Regions from separate parts of the Bradyrhizobium sp. USDA 3256 genome, predicted to be linked through region 3. Evidence: riboswitches for the same ligand, from Rfam matches in the RefSeq annotation. Region 3 holds a riboswitch; each other region holds the start of a gene.

Region 1 (5,193 bases), 1.2 Mb from region 3:
CTGGTAGCCGCCGCACAGGCCGAGGACATGGCCGCCGCGGCGACGATGAGCGAGGAGATCGATGTCCCAGCCCTGCGCGCGCAGGAAGGCGAGATCGCCGCGGGTCGATTTCGAGCCGGGCAGGATGACGAGCTTCGCATCACCCGGGACGGCTTCGCCCGGACGCACCATCATGAGATCGACGCCGGGCTCGAGCTTCAGCGGATCGAGGTCGTCGAAATTGGCGATCCGCGGCAGCGCAAGGAACGCGATCTTGCACTGGCCCGGCTTGCGCGACTCGCCGAGCCCGAGCGCATCTTCAGCCGGAAGTTCGCCGGCGCGGACGAACCAGGGCAGCACGCCAAACCCGCGCCAGGCGGTGCGCTCTTCGATCAGGCGGTAGCCGTCGTCGAACAATGTCGGATCGCCGCGGAATTTGTTGATGACAAAGCCCTGGATCATCGCGGCATCATCAGGATCGATCACCGCCTTGATGCCGACCAGCTGCGCGATCACGCCGCCGCGGTCGATGTCGCCGACCAGCACCACGGGCACGTCGGCCCGGCGTGCAAACCCCATATTGGCGATATCGGACTTGCGTAAGTTGACCTCGGCGGGGCTGCCGGCGCCCTCGACCAGCACCAGATCGGCGCGCTGCTTCAGGCGCGCAAAACTCCCCAGCACCGCGGCCATCAGCGATGGTTTCATGGCGGCATATTCGCGCGCGCGTGCGGTGGCGATCCGTTTGCCGTGCACGATGATCTGGGCGCCGACATCGGTTTCGGGCTTGAGCAGCACCGGGTTCATGTCGGTGTGCGGCTCGACGCCCGCGGCGAGGGCCTGCAAGGCCTGCGCGCGGCTGATCTCGCCGCCGTCGACGGTCACGGCGGCGTTGTTCGACATGTTCTGCGGCTTGAACGGCAGCACGCGCAGGCCGCGTCGTCGCGCGGCGCGCGCGAGGCCGGCGACGATGAGCGATTTGCCCACGTCCGAGCCGGCTCCCTGGATCATCAATGCGCGCGCCATCGTGATGTCCGTCAGAACTCGACGCCCGGCTGGGCCTTGATGCCTGAGCGGAACGGATGCTTCACCAGCGTCATCTCGGTGACGAGGTCGGCAATCTCGATCAATTCATCCTTGGCATTGCGCCCGGTGAGCACGACATGGGTCATCGGCGGCTTCGACGTGGTCAGAAAGTCGACGACATCTGATATCGCGAGGTACTCGTAGCGTAGCGCGATGTTGATCTCGTCGAGCACGACCATGCGCAGGCTCGGGTCTGCGATCAGCTGCTTGGCCTTTTCCCAGCCGGCTTGCGCTGCCGCGATGTCGCGGGCGCGATCCTGCGTCTCCCAGGTAAAGCCTTCGCCCATGGCGTGAAATTGACAGAGATCGCCGAAATGCCCGGTGAGCAGGCGGCGTTCGCCGGTATCCCAGGCGCCCTTGATGAACTGCACCACGGCGCAGGGAAAGCCGTGCGCCACACAGCGCACGATCATGCCGAACGCGGAGGACGATTTTCCTTTGCCGGCGCCGGTATGAACGATGATCAGGCCCTTTTCACCGCTCTTGGTCGCCATGATGCGGTCGCGGGCGGCCTTTTTTTTCGCCATCTTGTCCGCGTGGCGCGTGTCCAGCGAAAGATCGGTGCCGACGGTGCCGTCTTCAGCGTCGTTTCCATCTGAAATCATCACGTTCCTTCGGCTTGACAAGTGCGAGGCTTGGACGAATGGTGGTCCCGCGTTGGTTCCTGTCCTACGACAGGCGAAGAGGGAATGCGATAGGGCTCCGCTAAATCGGGCCCGAAGCGCAGCCGCCCCCGCGACCGTGACCGGAGAGATGCCCAAGCCACTGATTCCATGGAGTCGGGAAGGTGGGCATCGAAGGGTAAAACCTGCTCCGCAAGCCGGGAGACCTGCCAACGCAGCATGTTGTGAAACCGGCGGACGGGGTGTTCCGCGACGGGGAACGAACCTGTCCAAAATCGGTTCGTGTGCCTCATCGCTTCCCGCTGTCAATCCAGGAAGGGCGATGAGCGTTACACTTCATGTCTGCATCACCTGCCGCGCCGGCCAGACGCCGGCGGAAGGTGAGCTCGCGCCCGGTGCACGCCTGCATGCCGCGCTTGTCGAGGCCGGCGTGCCCGATGACGTCAATCTGGTTCCCGTCGCATGCCTGTCGGCCTGCAGCCAAGGGTGCTCAGTCGCGCTCAGCGCGCCGGGGCGCTGGTCCTATGTCTACGGCCGACTGTCCGCCGATAATGCCGCGGATGTGATCGCCGGTGCCTCCGCGTATGCGGCGGCGCCCGACGGCATCGTGCCGTGGCGCAGCCGTCCGGAAATCTTCCGCAAGCAATCGCTCGCCCGCATTCCACCTCTTCCCGTCGTGCCGGAGGCCGCAGAATGAACACGCTCGCCAAAATTCCGGTCACGGTCGTGACCGGCTTTCTCGGCTCCGGCAAGACGACGCTGATCCAGCATCTGATCCGCAATGCCAACGGCAAGAAGCTCGCGGTGCTGGTCAACGAATTCGGCAGCGAAGGCGTCGACGGCGACATCCTGAAGTCGTGCGCCGACGCCAATTGTCCGGCCGAGAATATCGTCGAGCTCGCCAATGGCTGCATCTGCTGCACCGTCGCCGACGATTTCATCCCGGCGATGGAGCAGTTGCTCGCACGCCCGGTGAAGCCCGATCACATCGTGATCGAGACCTCGGGGCTCGCGCTGCCGAAGCCGCTGCTGAAAGCGTTCGACTGGCCGGAGATTCGTTCGCGGATCACGGTCGACGGCGTGATCGCGCTCGCCGACGCCGAGGCCGTCGCCGCCGGCCGGTTTGCGCCTGATCCGGCCGCGGTGGATGCGCAGCGTGCGGCGGACGACAATCTCGACCACGAGACGCCGCTGTCGGAAGTGTTCGAGGACCAGATCGCCTGTGCCGATCTCGTGCTGCTGACCAAGGCCGATCTCGCCGGGGCGGAAGGAATCAAGGCGGCGAAAGAGGTGATCGCGGCCGAGATGCCGCGCGAGGTGCCGATGTTGCCCGTCGTCGACGGCACGATCGACGCACGCGTGATCCTCGGGCTCGAGGCGGCGGCGGAAAACGACCTCGCGGCGCGGCCGTCGCATCACGATGGCGAGGAGGAACACGAGCACGACGATTTCAATTCCGTCGTGATCGATCTTCCGGAAGTTTCGGATGTCGACGCGCTGGTCGCCTCGATCAAGGGGCTGGCGCGCGAGCAGAATGTGCTGCGTGCCAAGGGCTACATCGCGGTCGAGGGCAAGCCGATGCGGCTGCTGGTGCAATCGGTCGGCGAGCGGGTGCGGCATCAGTTCGACATGCCCTGGGGCGCCCGGGCGCGGCAGTCGAAGCTCGTCGTGATCGGCGAACATGCCGACATCGATGAAGCCGCGATCAGGGCACGGCTTGGTGTCTGATGCACGTCGTCTTCCGCGAGAGCCGCGGCCTTGAGGAGACCGCGACGCCAAGGGACCTCGGCCAGGATCCGGCCGATCTCGTGGTGTTGTCGTTTTCCGACAGCGATCTTGCTGCCTTCGCGGCCGGCTGGCGGCGCGGCCGCGCTGCGTTGCCGTCGCTGCGGCTCGCCAATCTCGCGGAGTTGCGCCATGCGCTGTCGGTCGATACCTACATCGAGCGGACGCTGTCGCACGCGCGCGGCATTCTGGTGCGGCTGATCGGCGGCGAGCCCTATTGGTCATACGGGTTGGCCGCGGTGCATCGGCTGGCGAAGGAGCGCGGCATCGCCCTGGTCGTGCTGCCGGCCGATGGCCGCGACGATCAGCGGCTGGATGAATTCTCGACCTTGCCGGTCTCGACGTTGCGCCGTCTGAAGGTGCTGTGCGACAAGGGCGGCCCCGTTGCCGCGCAGGCCGTGATCGCGCAACTGGCGCTGGCGTCCGGACTCTATGCCGGGCCGGTGGTCGGCGAGATCGATCTTCCCGAGATCGGCGTCTACGATCCCCGGCGCGGTGCCGTCGCGGCGTTGCCGGCACCGGATGGCCGGCCGCGGGTGCTGGTGACGTTTTATCGTTCTTATCTCGCGGCCGGCGACACGGCGCCGGTCGATGCTCTGATCGACGCGTTGCGCGAGAAGGGCTTTGATGTCCACGGTGTCTTCGTCACCTCGCTGAAGGCGGCGGGCGTGGCCGATCGGCTGCGCGTTCAGTTTGCGCAATGCGCTCCAGCGGCCATCGTAAATGCGACCGCGTTTTCCGCAGCCGATGACGACGGCGCGACGCCGTTCGACGCTGCATCATGCCCGGTGTTCCAGGTCGCGCTGTCGACAGCACGGCGCGAGGATTGGGCCTTGTCGCTTCGCGGGCTTTCGCCCGGCGATCTCGCGATGCATGTGGTGCTGCCGGAGGTCGATGGCCGCCTGTTCGCGGGCGTCGTCAGCTTCAAATCGCCTGGTGAGCGCGATCCCGAGCTGCAATTCGTGCATCTTGCGCATCGACCGGATGCCGAGCGCGTCGCTGCAATTGCCGCACGCGTGGCCGCCTGGCATCGGCTTGCCGGCAAGCACGCACAGGATAAGCGGCTCGCGCTGGTGCTCTCGAACTATCCCGGCCGGCCGCATCAGATCGCGCATGCCGTCGGCCTCGATGCGCTTGCCTCGGTCGAGGCATTGCTGACCGATCTCGCGGCTGCGGGATTTGATGTTGAGCCGGTGGCGTCGCTGGGCGACATTCTTTTGCGCAGGACTTTGACGTGGAACGTCGCCGACTACCGTGCAGCGCTTTCCGGCCTTCCGCGGCAACTGCAGGATGATGTCGGCCGCGCATGGGGCGCGCCGGAGGACGATCCCGATTGCCGTGACGGCGCATTTCATTTCGCGGCGATCTGCTGCGGCAAATCGGTCATTGCCGTTCAGCCGGAGCGCGGCGAGGTGGGGCGGCGCGACGCCGACTATCACGATCTGGCGCGCACGCCGCGCCATGCCTATGTCGCGTTCTATCTGTGGCTCAGGCAGCAGGCCATCGATGCCGTCGTCCACATCGGTGCGCATGGAACGCTGGAATGGCTGCCCGGCAAGTCGGTTGCGCTGTCGTCCGCATGCTGGCCGGAGGCGCTGATCGGCGATCTGCCGGTTGTCTATCCCTTCATTGTCAACGATCCCGGCGAGGCGGCGCAGGCCAAGCGCCGGATCGGTGCCGTGACGATCGGTCATCTGCCGCCGCCGCTCGCGAAGGCCGC
Region 2 (5,193 bases), 310 kb from region 3:
CTTTCGCGAACGCCCGGGATGTACGAGCGGACGCACCAAAGCGCTGTTCCGGCTGCCTACATGCGGCCGAAAGCTGCCCACACTCCGTCTTCGCCGTCCCAGCTGCCGCGGCTCGCCGCCTTGGAGTACTCCGTGGCGCGCTGCTCGAAGAAATTGGCGTGCTCGACACCATTGAGAATCTCGACAAGCCACGGCAGCGGATGCGTCTTGAGCTGGGTGAATCCGCCCTCCTTGGCTTCGAAGAAGCCGAAGACCGGGTCAATCCGCAGTTGGGTCAGTCGCCAGTCGGCGACATAGCGGACGTAGGCGTGGATCTGCTCAGCTCGCATGCCCTCGATCTTGCCGAGGCCGAAGGCGAGGTCGACGAAGTTCTCCTCCAGCTTCACCATGGTCTTCGCGACGTCGACGATGTCGTCACGGACAGCGCGCGTCACCGCGCCGGTTTCGCGGTGCCATTCGTGAAACAGCTTGATGATACCCTCACAATGCAGACTCTCGTCGCGCACTGACCAGCTTACGATCTGTCCCATGCCGTTCATCTTGTTGTGGCGCGGGAAGTTGAGCAGCATGGCGAAGCTCGCGAACAACGCCATGCCTTCGGTGAAGGCGCCGAACATCGCCAAGGTCCGAGCGACATCGGCCACGCTATCGACGCCGAACTCGTGCATGTAGTCAGCCTTGGCGCGCATCTCGTCATAGCCGCGGAATGCCTCGAACTCGGTCTTGGGCATGCCGAGCGTCTTGAGCAGCAGCGCATAGGCGTCGATGTGGACCGTCTCCATGTTGCTGAAGGCCGCCATCATCATCTGAACAGTGAGCGGCTGGAAGATCGGGATGTAGCGCTTGAGATAGTTGTCTCCGACCTCGATGTCCGACTGAGTGAAGAAACGAAAGATCTGGGTGAGCAGCGCGCGCTCGCTGGCGGTGACGCGCTCCGACGCCCAGTCCTTGAGGTCGGCGCCGAGCGGCACCTCCTCGCCCATCCAATGGGTCTGCTGCTGGCGCTTCCAGAACTCGTAAGCCCAGGCGTAGCGATCGACGTCATAGCTGCCGGCCGAGTCGAGAAGGCCGACGCGCCCCTTGCCGATCAGCGTGCGTGGATCGACGGACGAGAGATCGATCACTGACATGCGAGGCACTCCTCATAGTCGGTGCGCGGCCGCGGTGGCGCGGCCTTGTCGCCGTCGCCGATCCTGCCGGCGAACGCCGCGCGCGAGATCGATTTTGAACGGCAGTAGTAGAGGCTCTTCACCCCGTGCTTCCAGGCCGTCCAGTGCAGCATGTGGAGATCCCACTTGTCGACGTCAGCCGGAAGATAGAGGTTAATCGACTGGCTCTGGCAGATGAACGCGGCGCGGTCGCCGGCAAGCTCGACGACCCAGCGCTGGTCGATCTCGAAGGCGGTGCGAAAGACCGCTTTCTCGTGCTCTGACAGGACGTCGAGATGGGCGACCGACCCCTCGTGCGCGATGATCGAATGCCAGGTCGCCGAGGTGTCTACGCCTTTCGCGGCCAGCACCCTGGTGAGATGCGGATTACGCACCGAGATGGCGCCGGACAACGTCTTATGGGTGTAGATGTTGGCCGGGATCGGCTCGACGCAGGCGCTGGTGCCGCCGCAGATGATGCTGATCGAGGCGGTCGGCGCGATCGCAATCTTATGGCTGAAGCGCGCCATCACGCCGCGTTCCAGGGCATCCGGGCACGGGCCACGCTCGCGCGCGAGCGTCACGGATGCCGCGTCGGCATCGCGACGGATTTTTCGGAACATGTTCAGATTGAAAGACTTGGCCATGACACTTTCCATTGGAATGCCCTTGGCCTGCAGGAAGGAGTGGAAGCCCATGACGCCGAGGCCGACGGAGCGCTCACGCAGGGCGGCGTAGCGGGCACGCTTCATGCCGTCCGGCGCCACCGTGATGAAGTGGCTGAGCACGTTGTCGAGGAAGCGCATGACATCCTCGATGAAGATGGGCTCCTCACTCCACTGGTCCCAGGTCTCGAGGTTGAGCGACGACAGACAGCAGACCGCGGTGCGCTCCTCGTCGCGATGATCGATGCCGGTCGGCAGGGTAATTTCGCTGCACAGGTTGGAGGTCGAGACCTTGAGGCCCAACTCGCGCTGATGCTTGGGGAGCGCGCGGTTCACGGTGTCGATGAACAAGAGATAAGGCTCGCCGGTCTGGAGCCGGTTCTCAAGGATGCGTTGCCACAGCTGGCGGGCATCGATCTCGCGGACGACCTCGTTAGTCTTCGGGCTGCGCAGAGCGAACGCGGTGCCGGCGCCCACGGCACGCATGAACTTATCGGTGACGTTGACGCCGTGATGCAGGTTGAGGCTCTTGCGGTTGAAGTCGCCGGACGCCTTGCGAATCTCGAGGAACTCCTCGATCTCGGGATGGTGAATATCGAGATAGACCGCCGCCGAGCCGCGCCGCAACGAGCCCTGGCTAATCGCCAGCGTCAGGCCGTCCATGACGTGGATGAACGGGATGATGCCTGAGGTGACCCCGCCCTTTACTTTCTCGCCGATCGAGCGAACATTGCCCCAGTAGGTGCCGATGCCGCCGCCGTTGGAAGCAAGCCAGACGTTCTCGTTCCAGGTACCGACGATGCCTTCGAGCGAGTCCGACACCGAGTTGAGGAAGCAGGAGATCGGCAGGCCGCGCGTGGTCCCTCCGTTGGAGAGCACCGGTGTGGCCGGCATGAACCACAGCCGAGACATCGCATCATAGAGACGTTGGGCATGCGCAACACCGTCCGCGAAAGCGCAAGACACCCGCGCGAACATGTCCTGGTAAGTTTCGCCGGCGAGCAGATACCGGTCGCTCAACATCAGCTTGCCGAACGACGTCAATAGGTCGTCGCGCGACGGATCGAGCGTAAGGTCGGCCGGCTTTGGCGATGGCGCGAGGGGCCGCGGCAGCGGAGCCGGCGATGGCGAAAGGGGCACCAGACACGGCTCAGGCGCGGTAGGCTTTGCCTGCGCTAGGCGCGGCCGCACACTCGGCGGCGCGACGAGATGACCATGCTGATCGAAATCGTAAGACGGCGACATCGGCAACCCCGCGATGTTAGACGCTGGGGCCCGCGCGGACGACTTGCGAGGAGAGTTGGCAAATGTCCCCGGCTGCAAGCGACCCACCGGGGCACCCCGCCCGAGGACTTTCGTTCAGTCGCGGCAGGTCTCCTGGCTCGCGGGTCGCTACGGCTGTCGGCCTTCCCGGCGCTGTTTCGCGCCAGTGGCCATGATGACACCCGCTCGCCGCTTACAGTTGCGGGGGCAGCCCCGGAGTAGCCGTTTCGGCGCACCGGGTTCCCTCTTAGCTTCCGACCTACAAGATGTGGGGAACGGAAGACCGTGACTGGCTAGACATAGGCACCACTCGCCGGGATTCGTCAACCGGAGAGATCAAAATTTATAAGGCAAAACCATGCTGACCGCCCGGCCTACTCTATCACCGCTGTCGCTTCCGCTGCAGGTGAGATGCCGTTGGCGGCATGTCCGGTTTCCGTTAAGCTTGCGCATGGTCAAGGAAATTCTGGCCCGCGCGTCGCATTGATGCGACCTACGAACCGCGCGTCAGTGGAGAAGCAATTCGGCAAGGCGCTCTCCGATCTGAAGCGCAGCGCTCCCGCTCGCCGGGACAAATGGCATCTGGACGAGTCGTTATCCACACGCGGGCGAACAACATCAGCTCCGGCGCGCCGGCGACCAGAATGGCCTCGTTCTCGACGTCTTGATCCAGCGCCAAAGAGACTCGCGCGCTGCCCAGTGGTCCCTAACCTGTCACGGCTCCAGCGCGACCTGCAAGCCCTCCTTACTTTCAACATGAACGTAACGCGGTCCGATCGGCCGTCCCCTGCCGCTGGCGACGGTGACAACGTCTTCCAGAGGCGTGGCGCGCGCATCCGCCTCGGGGCGAGACAAGATCAGATCAGCGTGAAACAGCCCCTCCGATTCGAGACCGGTGGCATCCACGTCAAGGGCCACCAAGCTGGCCAAACAACTTTCAAACTCTTCAGCATCGCGAAAGCGACGCTGGATAAACGTCGCGCCGGTAAGACGTTCTGTCACAAGACCACGCTTTGCGAACGTCGCGGCCAGCGCCTCAAATGGGAACATTCGTAGCACGAAGGAGATGATCCATGGTTGCTTCTCTGTCGCATCGAGAATCTCGCTGAACGTCTTCTCGGTAACGTAGCCGATGCATCCGGTCGACATGATAACATCCACGGAGCGGAGAATGCGCGCGCTGTCGGTCGATAGCGTCTCCTTTTCAAGGTCAGCGACAATGCCCTGCTCCAAGAGGCCAACACTCTTTGCATAGCTGACCGCCCGTGCCGACACATCGAGGCCGATAAAGCTCGCTAACCCGACATCAGGCCAGGCTGCATAAAAATTGCGATCGAGACTCACGAGTGTCTCAGAACTGATCGCTCTCATCTCACGCCGGGCGTAGCGGTGACGCAAGCCCCCGAAGGTCAGCGGAAAGCGATGCACCGCTGCGTTGATGCCGTATGAACAACCAACATCGAGCACGATGGGCTTAAGGCCGGTTGCCGAAGCTTTCGCTGCCAGGATTTGGCGTACAACTGGCTCAGCCACGTCCGGTATCATATAATCCAAGTCTCCGAGGACCGAGAAATATGCCCTCGGATCATCCGAAGCATAAATATCGTGGAATATAGCTTTAGACCGATTGATACGCGAAAACTCTATCCGCAACGCAATGTCTCCCATCTCATTTGCAAGCGACTCGACGGCTGTTGCCTTCGTACTCGCCCGCACTTTGATATATAGGGCATATAGATCGGTCTTACATCCGCCGATGCGATAGCAGAAGCGGCGAGCGGACAAGAGCATCAAACCACCGTCCCGCCGTCGCGCCGTGAGCGATCCTGCTGTTGTATGAAGAACCCATCAGCCCGTTCAGCCCGCCGATAGAAGCTTGTTCAGAGATGAGCTGACGGCGCCGGCGCCCTTAGAGATGAGCGAAACCTGAATGACGCGATCGTAAACATCCCGTAGGTTCGTCAAGGCCGAATCGAAATGATCCCCACCTTCCGGTTTACCTGCCGGATACACCTCGACTTGCTGCGAGCGCAACAGCGGCTGCGCGGCCGGCCCGAGCTGAAGACTTTTCGCAGGAGCGGGCTCAGTGACAAGCGTCGGCGGAACCGCACCCGGAG
Region 3 (5,193 bases):
TCGAGGGCATGCAGTTCGACCGCGGCTACATCTCGCCCTACTTCGTCACCAACGCCGACAAGATGCGCGTTGAGATGGACGACGCCTACATCCTGATCAACGAGAAGAAGCTCTCCTCGCTCAACGAGCTGCTGCCGCTGCTCGAGGCCGTGGTGCAGACCGGCAAGCCGCTGGTCATCGTCGCCGAGGACGTCGAAGGCGAAGCCCTCGCCACCCTCGTCGTCAACCGCCTGCGTGGCGGCCTGAAGGTCGCGGCCGTCAAGGCTCCGGGCTTCGGCGATCGCCGCAAGGCCATGCTGCAGGACATCGCGATCCTGACCGGCGGCCAGGCCATCTCGGAAGATCTCGGCATCAAGCTCGAGAACGTCACGCTGCAGATGCTCGGTCGCGCCAAGAAGGTGATGATCGACAAGGAAAACACCACGATCGTCAACGGGGCCGGCAAGAAGGCCGACATCGACGCCCGCGTTGCCCAGATCAAGGCGCAGATCGAGGAGACCACCTCGGACTACGACCGTGAGAAGCTGCAGGAGCGTCTCGCCAAGCTCGCGGGCGGCGTCGCGGTGATCCGCGTCGGCGGCGCGACCGAGGTCGAGGTGAAGGAGCGCAAGGATCGCGTGGATGACGCGATGCATGCGACCCGTGCGGCAGTCGAGGAAGGCATTCTCCCGGGTGGCGGCGTCGCCCTGCTCCGTGCTTCCGAGCAGCTCAAGATCCTGCGCACCAAGAACGACGACCAGAAGACCGGCGTCGAGATCGTGCGCAAGGCGCTGTCCTGGCCAGCTCGGCAGATCGCGATCAACGCCGGTGAAGATGGCTCGGTCGTGGTCGGTAAGGTCCTAGAAAAGGATCAGTACCCTTACGGCTTCGACGCGCAGACTGGCGAGTACAGCAACCTTGTCTCCAAGGGGATCATCGACCCGACCAAGGTCGTGCGCATCGCTGTCCAGAACGCCGCCTCGGTTGCCGCGCTGCTAATCACCACGGAAGCGATGGTTGCCGAGCTGCCGAAAAAGATCGCGCCCGGTCCCGCAATGCCTCCGGGCGGCGGCATGGGCGGCATGGACTTCTGATCCAGCCTCTCAAAGGATCGACAGGCAGAACCCTGGCACCAATGCCAGGGTTTTCGACTGAGCCGCCCGGTTTGCTCACGGTTTCCTTTTTGAGAAACCGAGCTGGATCTTGGCCTAACTATCGCTCCGGACGAACACGCTATTCATCGCATCGCTTTGTTTGCGAGCGGAACGAAGCCAACTAGCCCGCAAAGCCTCTCGTTGATCGACGCCGTAGAGCCGTAGGGCAAGTGCGATCGCTAACGTTCTGGACCGCTGATGACTTGATGAAATCGGATCCGATTTGCAGAATTACTTCGGCTGGATTTTGACGCGGCTGCTGGACCCCGACTCCACCCGCTGTTCCTAAACTGGTACCCGTCGCGGCGTGGTTTCAGACACGGACATACCGTGTGGACCACTGAGGCACAGAAACCGCTCGGATTAGAGTCACGTCTCGCGTGTGCCAGGCAATCGCTTGCTATGCCGCCCGCTCTGAAGGAGATTCGGAGCCCTCGGCGCGTCAATCGGTCCGGAAATGAAGCCGCGAATTTACGACCGTTTGCAATTTGCCATCACTCGTTGTTTGTAGATCAAGCCTGCTTTTCAGCTAAGGTTTTCATCGAGGGCAGCTTTCGCCGATGGTAGCCGTAGACCCGGACATCTTCGCGGATTTGCTCGCTTACCGAGCGTACGATACGTTTCTTCCGCCAGTTCCTATTGAGACCGATCGGAATGGAATTGCCGCGAGGAACGACGAGAAGGTCGTTCCGTTCGTTCAGGTAGACATCGTACATGGAAGTCCTCGCTCTGTGTGACCATAGGCCGAAGCTCAGCCCCTTTGGTGGCTTGGACGACACAGTCTCAAGAAAGCCGCACGGGGCGCTTTGTGCTCCGTAGGCAAAGGTCACACGTTCGAATCGTATCGGGTGCGCCAGTTGCCACTTATTTTCATAGTGAAGCGCGGGTCCGAAACTATAATCCCGCCCCGCCCGTTTGAGCGCGTAAGCGCGATTTCAACTAGAAAAGGCACTGGTCGTCATCGTGACCTGATGCTCAGTCCCAGCTGAGCGCGCCACCGTTCTGGTATTTGATGACGCCGGTTTCGAAGGAGTTCTTCTCCTTCTTCAGATCCATCGCCTCCGACACCACGGGAACGGGTTCTCAACGTCGGCGAAGACAGGCGCGAGCCCGATCTGGGCACAGCGGCGATTAGAGACTATCACCTCGTCCCACAGCCCTCTCGCCTTCAGGTCTCACACAAGGAACTCGTTCACGACCGCGAAGTCGCCGGACATCGCGGTGAGAAGCTCATCTTGGAATCACTGAAGCTTGTGGTCGACGATACCGCACACCCGCAAAATGGCGCTCTCGGCTGCGCCCGGACATTCGATCGTTTCAAGCCATTGCGCCTCTGATTTACACGGCATCGGAACTGCGGCGAAACACTCGATTTAATGAGCCGAAGCGCTTGAAGCGCTTTTTGACCGCTGCCGGAGGTCAGTGTCTCCGTGGGATGGAAGGAAACGCAGATCGTCCGTGCCGCAGGACCTGCCGCTGCTCGTCGATGCCGACACCGGCTACGGTGAGGCGGCGCTGAATGTGATGCACGCCACCCGCGTCTTTGAGGATGCCGTTGCCGGCGCGCTTCATCTGGAAGACCAGATCCTGCCCAAGAAATGCGGCCATCTGAACGACAAGAAGATCGCCGATGCGCGTGACATGGCGGCCAAGGTCGCGCCGGCATCAAAAGCGCGTCGCGATCTCATGGTCATCGCCAGGGCCGACGCCGCCGCCAGCGAGGGCCTCGCTGGCGCCGTACCCCGGGCAAAGCCCTATATGGAGGCCGGGGCTGATGCGATCTTCCCGGAGGCACTCAACACGGCCGAGATGTTCCGCGCTTTTCCGGCGCGCATGCCCGGCGCGTCGCTTCTCGCGAACATGACGGAGTTTGGAAAGACCCATTCTTCACCGCCGCCGAGTTCGAGGCGATAGGATATGCCATGGTGATGGCCTGAGTCCTCATTGCGAGTGGCGAACAAGGCGCAGGCAGAATTGTATGCTGCAATTTTACGTGATGGTGGCACGCACAAGATCGTAGAGCGGATGCAGACGCGCGCGGAACTCTATGCGGCAATTGGATTACACGACCTACGAAGCTTTCGATTCTTCGATCGAGAGGTTGACGGGAGCCCGTCGTTGCAGATAATCGGAGACGTCGAGGTTCTCCGGGTCCCGCTTGATCCGGAGCTAAGAGGGAAGCCGGTGCGTTTTCCATCCGTTCAGGATTGAGGCAATGCCGGCGCTGCCCCCGCAACTGTAAGCGGTGAGCCCGCATCCATCAGTGTCACTGAAGCGAAAGCTTCGGGAAGGCCGGATGCAGGCGACGACCCGCGAGCCAGGAGACCTGCCCCGACAACATAATCGTCCACGGGCGGGGTGTCCCGGTGGTACGCCAAGCAGCTGCCGCATCCGCGGCTGCCCTGCCAGCGTCCGCCATGGCCTTTTGCCCCCACCACCTGGGGTTAAAGCTATGACTTCTCTTTCAGTTCCAGTTGCAACACTCGGCACACCCCGCATCGGGCCGCGCCGCGAACTCAAACTCGCGCTCGAAAGCTTCTGGGCCGGCAAGATCAGCGAGCAGCAACTTCTCGAAGCTGCAGCCGGGCTCCGTGTCGCCAACTGGGCACGCCAGAAATCACTCGGCGCGACCATTATACCGTCGAACGATTTTTCGCTTTATGACCACGTGCTCGACACCAGCGTGATGGTCGGCGCCATCCCCGAGGCCTATGGCTGGAAGGGCGGAGCAGTCTCGCTCAAGACCTATTTCGCGATGGCGCGCGGTTCGCAAGGCGACGCGCACGACGCGAGCTGCAGTCACGCCCACCGTGGCCATGGCGCGACAGCGCAGGAAATGACCAAGTGGTTCGACACCAATTACCACTACATGGTCCCGGAATTTCACGAGAGACAGACATTCAAGCTCTCGTCCCGCAAGGTGATCGAAGAGTATGACGAGGCGAAAGCGCTCGGATATCAGACCCGTCCGGTGCTCGTCGGCCCTGTCACCCTCCTGAAGCTCGGCAAGAGCCATGATGCCTCGGTCGATCCGGTCTCGCTGCTCGACGGCCTGCTGCCGGTCTATGTCGAGGTTCTCCAGGAGCTCGCCAAGCGCGGCGCAGAATGGGTCCAGATCGACGAACCCTGCCTCGTGCTCGATCTCAACGAGACCGAGAGGAATGCGCTCCAGCGCGCCTATGCTCGGCTCGCCAAAGGCGTACCGGGCATCAAGATCATGCTCGCCACTTACTTCGGTGCGATCGGCGACACTATCGCGACCGTGTTGGCCCTGCCGGTGGCAGGTCTGCACGTCGACTTGATCCGCGCGCCGCAGCAACTGAGCCAGATCGAATCCGGTGCCCGCGAGGATCTCGTGATTTCGCTCGGCGTCATTGACGGCCGCAACGTCTGGCGCTCCAATCTGTCGGCGCTGGTCGAGCGCTACAAGCCGGTCATCGCCAAGCTAGGCGCCGGCCGCGTCCAGATCGCTCCGTCCTGCTCGCTACTGCATACGCCGATCGACTTAGAGCTTGAGACCGGTCTCGATCCGGATGTGAAGAGCTGGCTTGCCTTCTCCGTGCAGAAGATCGCCGAACTCTCCACGCTGGCGAAGGCATTGGCTGGCGACGCCAGCGTCGCGGACGCCCTAGCCGCCTCGGACAAGGCCGCCAAGGCACGCCGGACCTCGCCTAAGATCCACGACGCGACCGTTGCCAAGCGGATGGCGACGATCGACGACGCGATGCGCCGTCGCACCAGCACCTTTGCCAGCCGCGCCGAAGTCCAGCGCAAGCGCTTTGCCCTGCCTGCCTTCCCGACGACGACTATCGGCTCATTCCCGCAAACCGCCGACGTCCGCAATGCTCGTGCGGCCCATGCCAAGGGCACACTGACCGACGCCCAGTACAAGCAGTTCCTCAAGGAGGAAACTGCCCGCACCATACGCTGGCAGGAGGAGATCGGACTCGACGTGCTGGTTCATGGCGAGTTCGAGCGCAACGACATGGTGCAGTATTTTGGCGAACAGCTCTCCGGCTTCGTCTTCACCCAGTATGGCTGGGTGCAGTCCTACGGCTCG
Region 4 (5,193 bases), 7.7 Mb from region 3:
AGCCAAGCCAATTCCAGATGCGCTCGCGCCGCGTGGTGTCGAGCGCGATCTCGCCGGTGCGCGAGGAGACATAGAGCTCCGTGCCATCGGCGTCACCGAGGCGGATCAGATAGAGCGGCCGCAACGAATCGAAGCGCGCCGTGACCGACCATTGGTCGCGCGTGATCGTTTCGATCAAGCGCGGCTGCACAGCATGCGGATGATGAGCGGTAATGGCCAGCGCCTGGTCCGGCATGATCCGGTCGATCGCGCTGCCGTCGATCGCCGAAATGGTGATCATCCCTCCCTCCCAGCCGGCCACCCGATAGACGGGCGTGTCGTCCATCATCGAAAGTCGCAGATCACGCGGATAACGCTCGACACCCGCGATCGCCATCGCGCGATCAGGCGTGACCCGCACCTTGCTCCAGGGAATGACAGGAAGCGCGGCGAGGCGCTCGCTGTCGGTGAGGCGCGGAAAGGCCACGTACATCATGACGAGGCCGGAGATGAACCACATCGCGAACAAGAGACACGTCGCAATGCCGATCCAGCGATGGACGATATAGAGCCACCGCCGCCCGCGCCGGATCAGAGCGTTGCGCATGGTCAGAACTTCACGTTGACGGACAATTCGGCGGTACGCGGCATGCCCAGCAGCCACTGCCCGGTGCCGTTCGAGGTCACCGCGTAAGCCTTGTCGAACAGATTGTAGAGGCGGAACGCGACCGTGGTCCGGTCGTCCGGCTTCCACCTGACGCCGCCATTGACCACATTGTAGCCCGGCCGCAGCTGGGTGTTGGCGAGATCGGAGTACATCGCACCGACGATCTGCACGCCGCCATAGGCCGACCAGTTGGGCGCGAAGTCCCAGGTCAGCCAGACGTTCGAGACCTGCTGCGGCACGTTGACCGGGACATTGCCGTTGAAGCTCACGATCTTGCCGCCGACCACCTGGCTGTTGTTGTCGTATCTGGCGCGCAACAGCGCAACATTGGCATCGACGCGCCAGCCGTCGTTCAGCGCGAGCCCGATCGATCCTTCGACCCCGCGGGATGATTGCTGGCCGATCTGCAATGCCAGGCCGCCGGTGGGGTTGCCGGGATCGGGAATCGTGAGCCCGGTCTTGACGATCTCGTAGGCAGCCAGCGTCCACTCGCCGCGACCGCCCCAGAACGACTGCTTGACCCCGATCTCGGTCTGCTTGCCCGTCGCAAGCTGGAACGTTTTCTGCGTGGTCGACAGTGAGATCAAATTGCTGACCGGATCGACGCCGACCGCGTACTGGCCATAGAATGCGAGGTTCTTGATCGGCTCGTAAACGAGGCCAGCGCGCCAGCTCGTGCCTGATAGCGTCGTCTCGAAACTGTTTGCCGGCGCCTTGTAGTCGGTGCGGTCCACCTCGGGGCGATCATACCTGACCCCGGTGACGAGCGACAACTGATCGGTCAGCGAGAGACGATCCTCGGCGAACAGCGCGTATTGATTGACGATCGCATTGAAGCCCGGCGTGGTCGCCGTCGTCGTCGCGAAGAACGACCCGGGATCGAACACATAAGGATTGACCGACGACGCGCCGCCATAGGGCGAGTTATTGGTGTGGGTGAAGTCGATCCGGTTGACGTCGAAGCCGGCGACAAACTGGTTCGCAAGTCCAAACACGTGACCACTGAAGGTCGCATCCATCCGATTGCCGAGCTGCTTCTGGTCGTGGAAGATCTCAATATAGCTCGTGCGATCGATCAGCTGGGTCTTCGGATTCCAGGTGTAGTTCTCGATGTCGCGCCAGTGCCGCTCGCTGGTCAGGTAATACAGCGTGTTGTTGATCTTGAAGCCGTCGGCGACGTCCCACTCGGTCTTGAACCGGGTCCAGCTGTCCTGATAGCGGATCGCGCTGTCCAATGCATTGTAGTTCTTGAAGCGCAGCGCGTCCTGGATCGAGCCGTTGATCAGCGGCGTGCCGAAATAGCGCGACGGGCTGCGGTCGCCGTAGTCCTCCGAGAGCGTGAAGGCGAGATTGTCCGACGCCTGCACCCGCACGGCAGCGGAGACTACCGCGTTCGAGGTCTTGTCGCGATCGACCCAGCCGTCCGACATGTTGCCGGTAGCGTTGATGCGGTACGACACATTGGGATCGATCGGACCGGTGCTGTCCACGGACAGCCGCCGCGTCATGTTGCTGTCGAGCGAGACCTCGGCCTCGTTAGTGGGCGTATTGAGCGGTTTTTTCGGGATCACGTTGATGACGCCACCGATCGCGCCTTCGCCGTACAGCACCGAGGCCGGACCGCGCAGCACTTCGATGCGCTGCGTCGACCAGGTGTCGTAGGGGAATGTCAGGGTGCCGGAGCCGATATAGAAGCGCGTGCCGTCATACAGCGTCATCACCGAGTTGCTGCCGGCAAAGCCGCGGGTGCTGAACGACAGGCCGCCATTGCCGGGCGCCGGCGTCGCGACGAACCCGGCCGCGTCCTGGGTGACGGCATCGAGCACATTGTGCTGGCCGCGTTCGGCGATGGTCTGCGCCGTGATGATCTCGACGCTGGCCGGCGTCAGCAGCGGTGTCAGATTGAGACGACTGCCGGTGCCGCCCTGCGTGGTGGCATTGAGCGTCGGCGATGCCGATCCCGATGCGCCCGACGCTGCGACGCGCGGCGCGTTGCTGGCTGTTGCGATCGTCGCGGGCCTCGGCCGTGGCCGCGCCGCAGCGGCCATGTCACGGCTGCGCGCCGCAGGCTTCGGCTTGGCGGTCACCGAGGGCGCGACCTCGATCGGATCGAGCCTGGTTGGTGGAGGTGTTTGTGCCGAGCCTTCGGCCGGCAACAACAGCGATGACAGGGAGCAGACGAGACCGAGGCGCCATTTGCGCGCAACGGGAAAGGACGGAGACATGAAACGACTCGCGGTAACGTGGCACGTCACCGCGAACGCGGACTGGCGCATTGCCCAAAAGGCAGTGCTCCGATCCCACCAGGACGCCCCCGCCCGATGTGCTCGCGTGTGACCACGACTGACGGCAGGTCTCCTGGCTCACGGGTCATCGCCTGTCGACGCCTTCCCGGGCCGATGGCCCAGTGGCAAATTGACGAAAGGCTCGCCGTTTACAGTTGCGGGGACAGCTGCGGTATTGGGGTTACCCTCGCACCGCATTCCCTTTTGATCCCCGAAGGGAACCGTCGGCAAAAAACGATAGGTGGTGCCGGCAAGGCTGTCAATTCGATGCGATTGTCGCACACATGCTTTGCGGGATGGAGCTGCGGCGATGACATAGCGGCATCCGCGGATGACGCGGAGATGTAATCCCGTCATCGTGAGGAGCCGCGAAGCGGCGTCTCGAAGGATGCATGGCCACAGCCGGGCGTCCATCCTTCGAGGCTCGCTCTGCTCGTGCCTCAGGATGACGGAACCATAAGCTCACATCACTCGATGTCGACACATCCCTGCATGATCGCATCGATCTCGGTGCGCGACAGAGCACCCATCTCGGCGATAAACACGATGCGCGTGCGCGGCACGCCGGGCGACGGCACGCCGCCCGCACCCAAGGTCGCGCGGCCGCCGGCGAGTTGAAACACCGTCAGCCGCCCGGGCTGTTCCACCGTCTCGAACAATCCCTTCGCCCGCGCCAGCTTCGGCGCCAGTCTGCCGATCGCCTGCTGCAAGCGCGGCAGCACGACGGGCCGCTCCGAGGTCCAGCTCAGCGTCTCGAAGCGATCCGACGACGGCCGTCGCGGCGCGGCCTCGCGCGGCGCCGGCACATGATCGAGGTCCGCCGGGAACAGTAGCGCGGCCGGCACCTCGCCATGCAAGGCATCAACCACCACGGCCGCCGGACGCGCCGCGCGCACGGCGTCGCGGATCGCAGCGCACGCGGCGGCGTCGGCCAGATCGACCTTGCTCAGCGCCACCACGTCCGCCGCCCGGAGCTGCGACCGCAGCAGAGCATCGTTCAGCACCGCCGCAGGCTGCGCCGCGTCGACCACGCACAGCACCGTCTCAAGCGGCGCCTCCTTCCAGATCACGGGATCCATCAGGTTGCGCACGATGTCGGCGGGATCGGCGATCCCGCTGGTCTCGATCACGATGAATTCGGGACGCGGATCACGCCGCAACAGCGTGGCGAGCGTGCGCAGCAGGTCGCCCTCCAGCGTGCAGCAGATGCAGCCATTGCTCAGGCTGACCACGCCGTCGCTGGCGCCCGCGATCAGCTCGGCGTCAATATTGATCGCACCGAAATCGTTGACCACGGCGGCGATGCGCCGCCCTTGCGCATGCGCCAGCAGATGGTTGACGATCGTGGTCTTGCCCGCCCCGAGGAAGCCCGCGACCAGCAGGATCGGGACCGGCACCTCAGCCCCCCGTGACGGGGCGGCGCACCGGCCGGCCGGGACGCGCCGCGACATCGAGCACACCATCGCTGATCAGCGGCTGGCCGCTGACCACGAGATGCCGCACGCCCTCCGCCGGACGATTCATCGCGGAAAAGGTCGCGCGATCGCTCAGCGTCTCGTAGTCGAACACCACGACATCGGCGTCGGCGCCGACCTGCAGCCGGCCCTTGGCCCGCATCGCCGGCGTGCTCGCCGACAGGATCTCGGCCGGGATCAGCGCGCATTTGCGGATGCCTTCGAGCAGCGACACTTTCTTGCGCTCGCGCACCCATTCGCGGATGAAGCGGGTGAAGCAGCCGGCCGAGCGCGGATGCGAGGTGGCATCATCAGGCAGCGGCCAGGCGTCGCCGCTGTAGGGACGGCCGTCCGACAGCGTCCACGGCATCGCGTCGGAGGCGATCGCGCCGCCCGGATACAGCACCGCCATATCGAGCAGATCGCGATGATGCGCGTTGTTCTCGATGTCGAGCACGTGCCACAGCACCAAGGTCGAGGGCTCTTCGGCCTGTGCCGCCAGCAGCTCCTCGCGGCTGCCGAAACGGTGACCGTCGGTCACGCGCTGCACCGAATCGTAACCGAGGCCGTTGCGCTCTTCGAATTTCGGATCGCTGAAGAAGGTCGCCGCCAGCACGGTCGAGCCGGTGCCGTAGGGATAGGCCTCCACCGTGATCGGCAGGCCTTGCGCCTGCGCTTTCGCGATCAGCCCAACACAGCGTTCGATATCCGTCTTGCTCGACGAGTTGAAGTGGCAGATGTGCATATGCGCGCCGGTGGCGCCGGCATAGCCGATCAGGCGGATATAGGCCTCAGCCGCGCTCTCGGG

What was found. A riboswitch is a leader RNA that binds a small molecule or an ion and turns the genes downstream of it on or off. The one in region 3 is predicted to bind cobalamin.
Region 1: it holds a riboswitch for cobalamin, as region 3 does, so the genes downstream of both, ACVWY5_RS11830 (DUF1636 family protein) here and metE (5-methyltetrahydropteroyltriglutamate--homocysteine S-methyltransferase) in region 3, are expected to answer to the same signal.
Region 2: it holds a riboswitch for cobalamin, as region 3 does, so the genes downstream of both, ACVWY5_RS05140 (ribonucleoside-diphosphate reductase subunit alpha) here and metE (5-methyltetrahydropteroyltriglutamate--homocysteine S-methyltransferase) in region 3, are expected to answer to the same signal.
Region 4: it holds a riboswitch for cobalamin, as region 3 does, so the genes downstream of both, ACVWY5_RS42975 (TonB-dependent receptor) here and metE (5-methyltetrahydropteroyltriglutamate--homocysteine S-methyltransferase) in region 3, are expected to answer to the same signal.

What each region holds. Positions count from the first base shown of each region.
Region 1 is NZ_JBSSAE010000002.1:2,195,771-2,200,963, forward strand. Features, by position in the region: gene ACVWY5_RS11820 (cobyric acid synthase) at 1-1,005, opposite strand, end outside; gene cobO (cob(I)yrinic acid a,c-diamide adenosyltransferase) at 1,017-1,670, opposite strand; cobalamin riboswitch at 1,707-1,916, shown strand; gene ACVWY5_RS11830 (DUF1636 family protein) at 2,011-2,385, shown strand; gene cobW (cobalamin biosynthesis protein CobW) at 2,382-3,416, shown strand; gene cobN (cobaltochelatase subunit CobN) at 3,416-5,193, shown strand, end outside.
Region 2 is NZ_JBSSAE010000002.1:733,202-738,394, reverse strand. Features, by position in the region: gene ACVWY5_RS05145 (ribonucleotide-diphosphate reductase subunit beta) at 57-1,130, opposite strand; gene ACVWY5_RS05140 (ribonucleoside-diphosphate reductase subunit alpha) at 1,121-2,953, opposite strand; cobalamin riboswitch at 3,164-3,379, opposite strand; gene ACVWY5_RS05135 (class I SAM-dependent methyltransferase) at 3,791-4,744, opposite strand; gene ACVWY5_RS05130 (nodulation protein NolB) at 4,934-5,193, opposite strand, start outside.
Region 3 is NZ_JBSSAE010000002.1:1,040,168-1,045,360, reverse strand. Features, by position in the region: gene groL (chaperonin GroEL) at 1-1,073, shown strand, start outside; gene ACVWY5_RS06535 (hypothetical protein) at 1,646-1,849, opposite strand; partial or broken gene ACVWY5_RS06530 (ribonucleotide-diphosphate reductase subunit beta) at 2,109-2,272, opposite strand; partial or broken gene ACVWY5_RS06525 (isocitrate lyase/phosphoenolpyruvate mutase family protein) at 2,582-3,261, shown strand; cobalamin riboswitch at 3,257-3,481, shown strand; gene metE (5-methyltetrahydropteroyltriglutamate--homocysteine S-methyltransferase) at 3,586-5,193, shown strand, end outside.
Region 4 is NZ_JBSSAE010000002.1:8,724,960-8,730,152, reverse strand. Features, by position in the region: gene ACVWY5_RS42980 (PepSY domain-containing protein) at 1-586, opposite strand, end outside; gene ACVWY5_RS42975 (TonB-dependent receptor) at 589-2,871, opposite strand; cobalamin riboswitch at 2,978-3,172, opposite strand; gene ACVWY5_RS42970 (GTP-binding protein) at 3,399-4,328, opposite strand; gene ACVWY5_RS42965 (amidohydrolase family protein) at 4,330-5,193, opposite strand, start outside.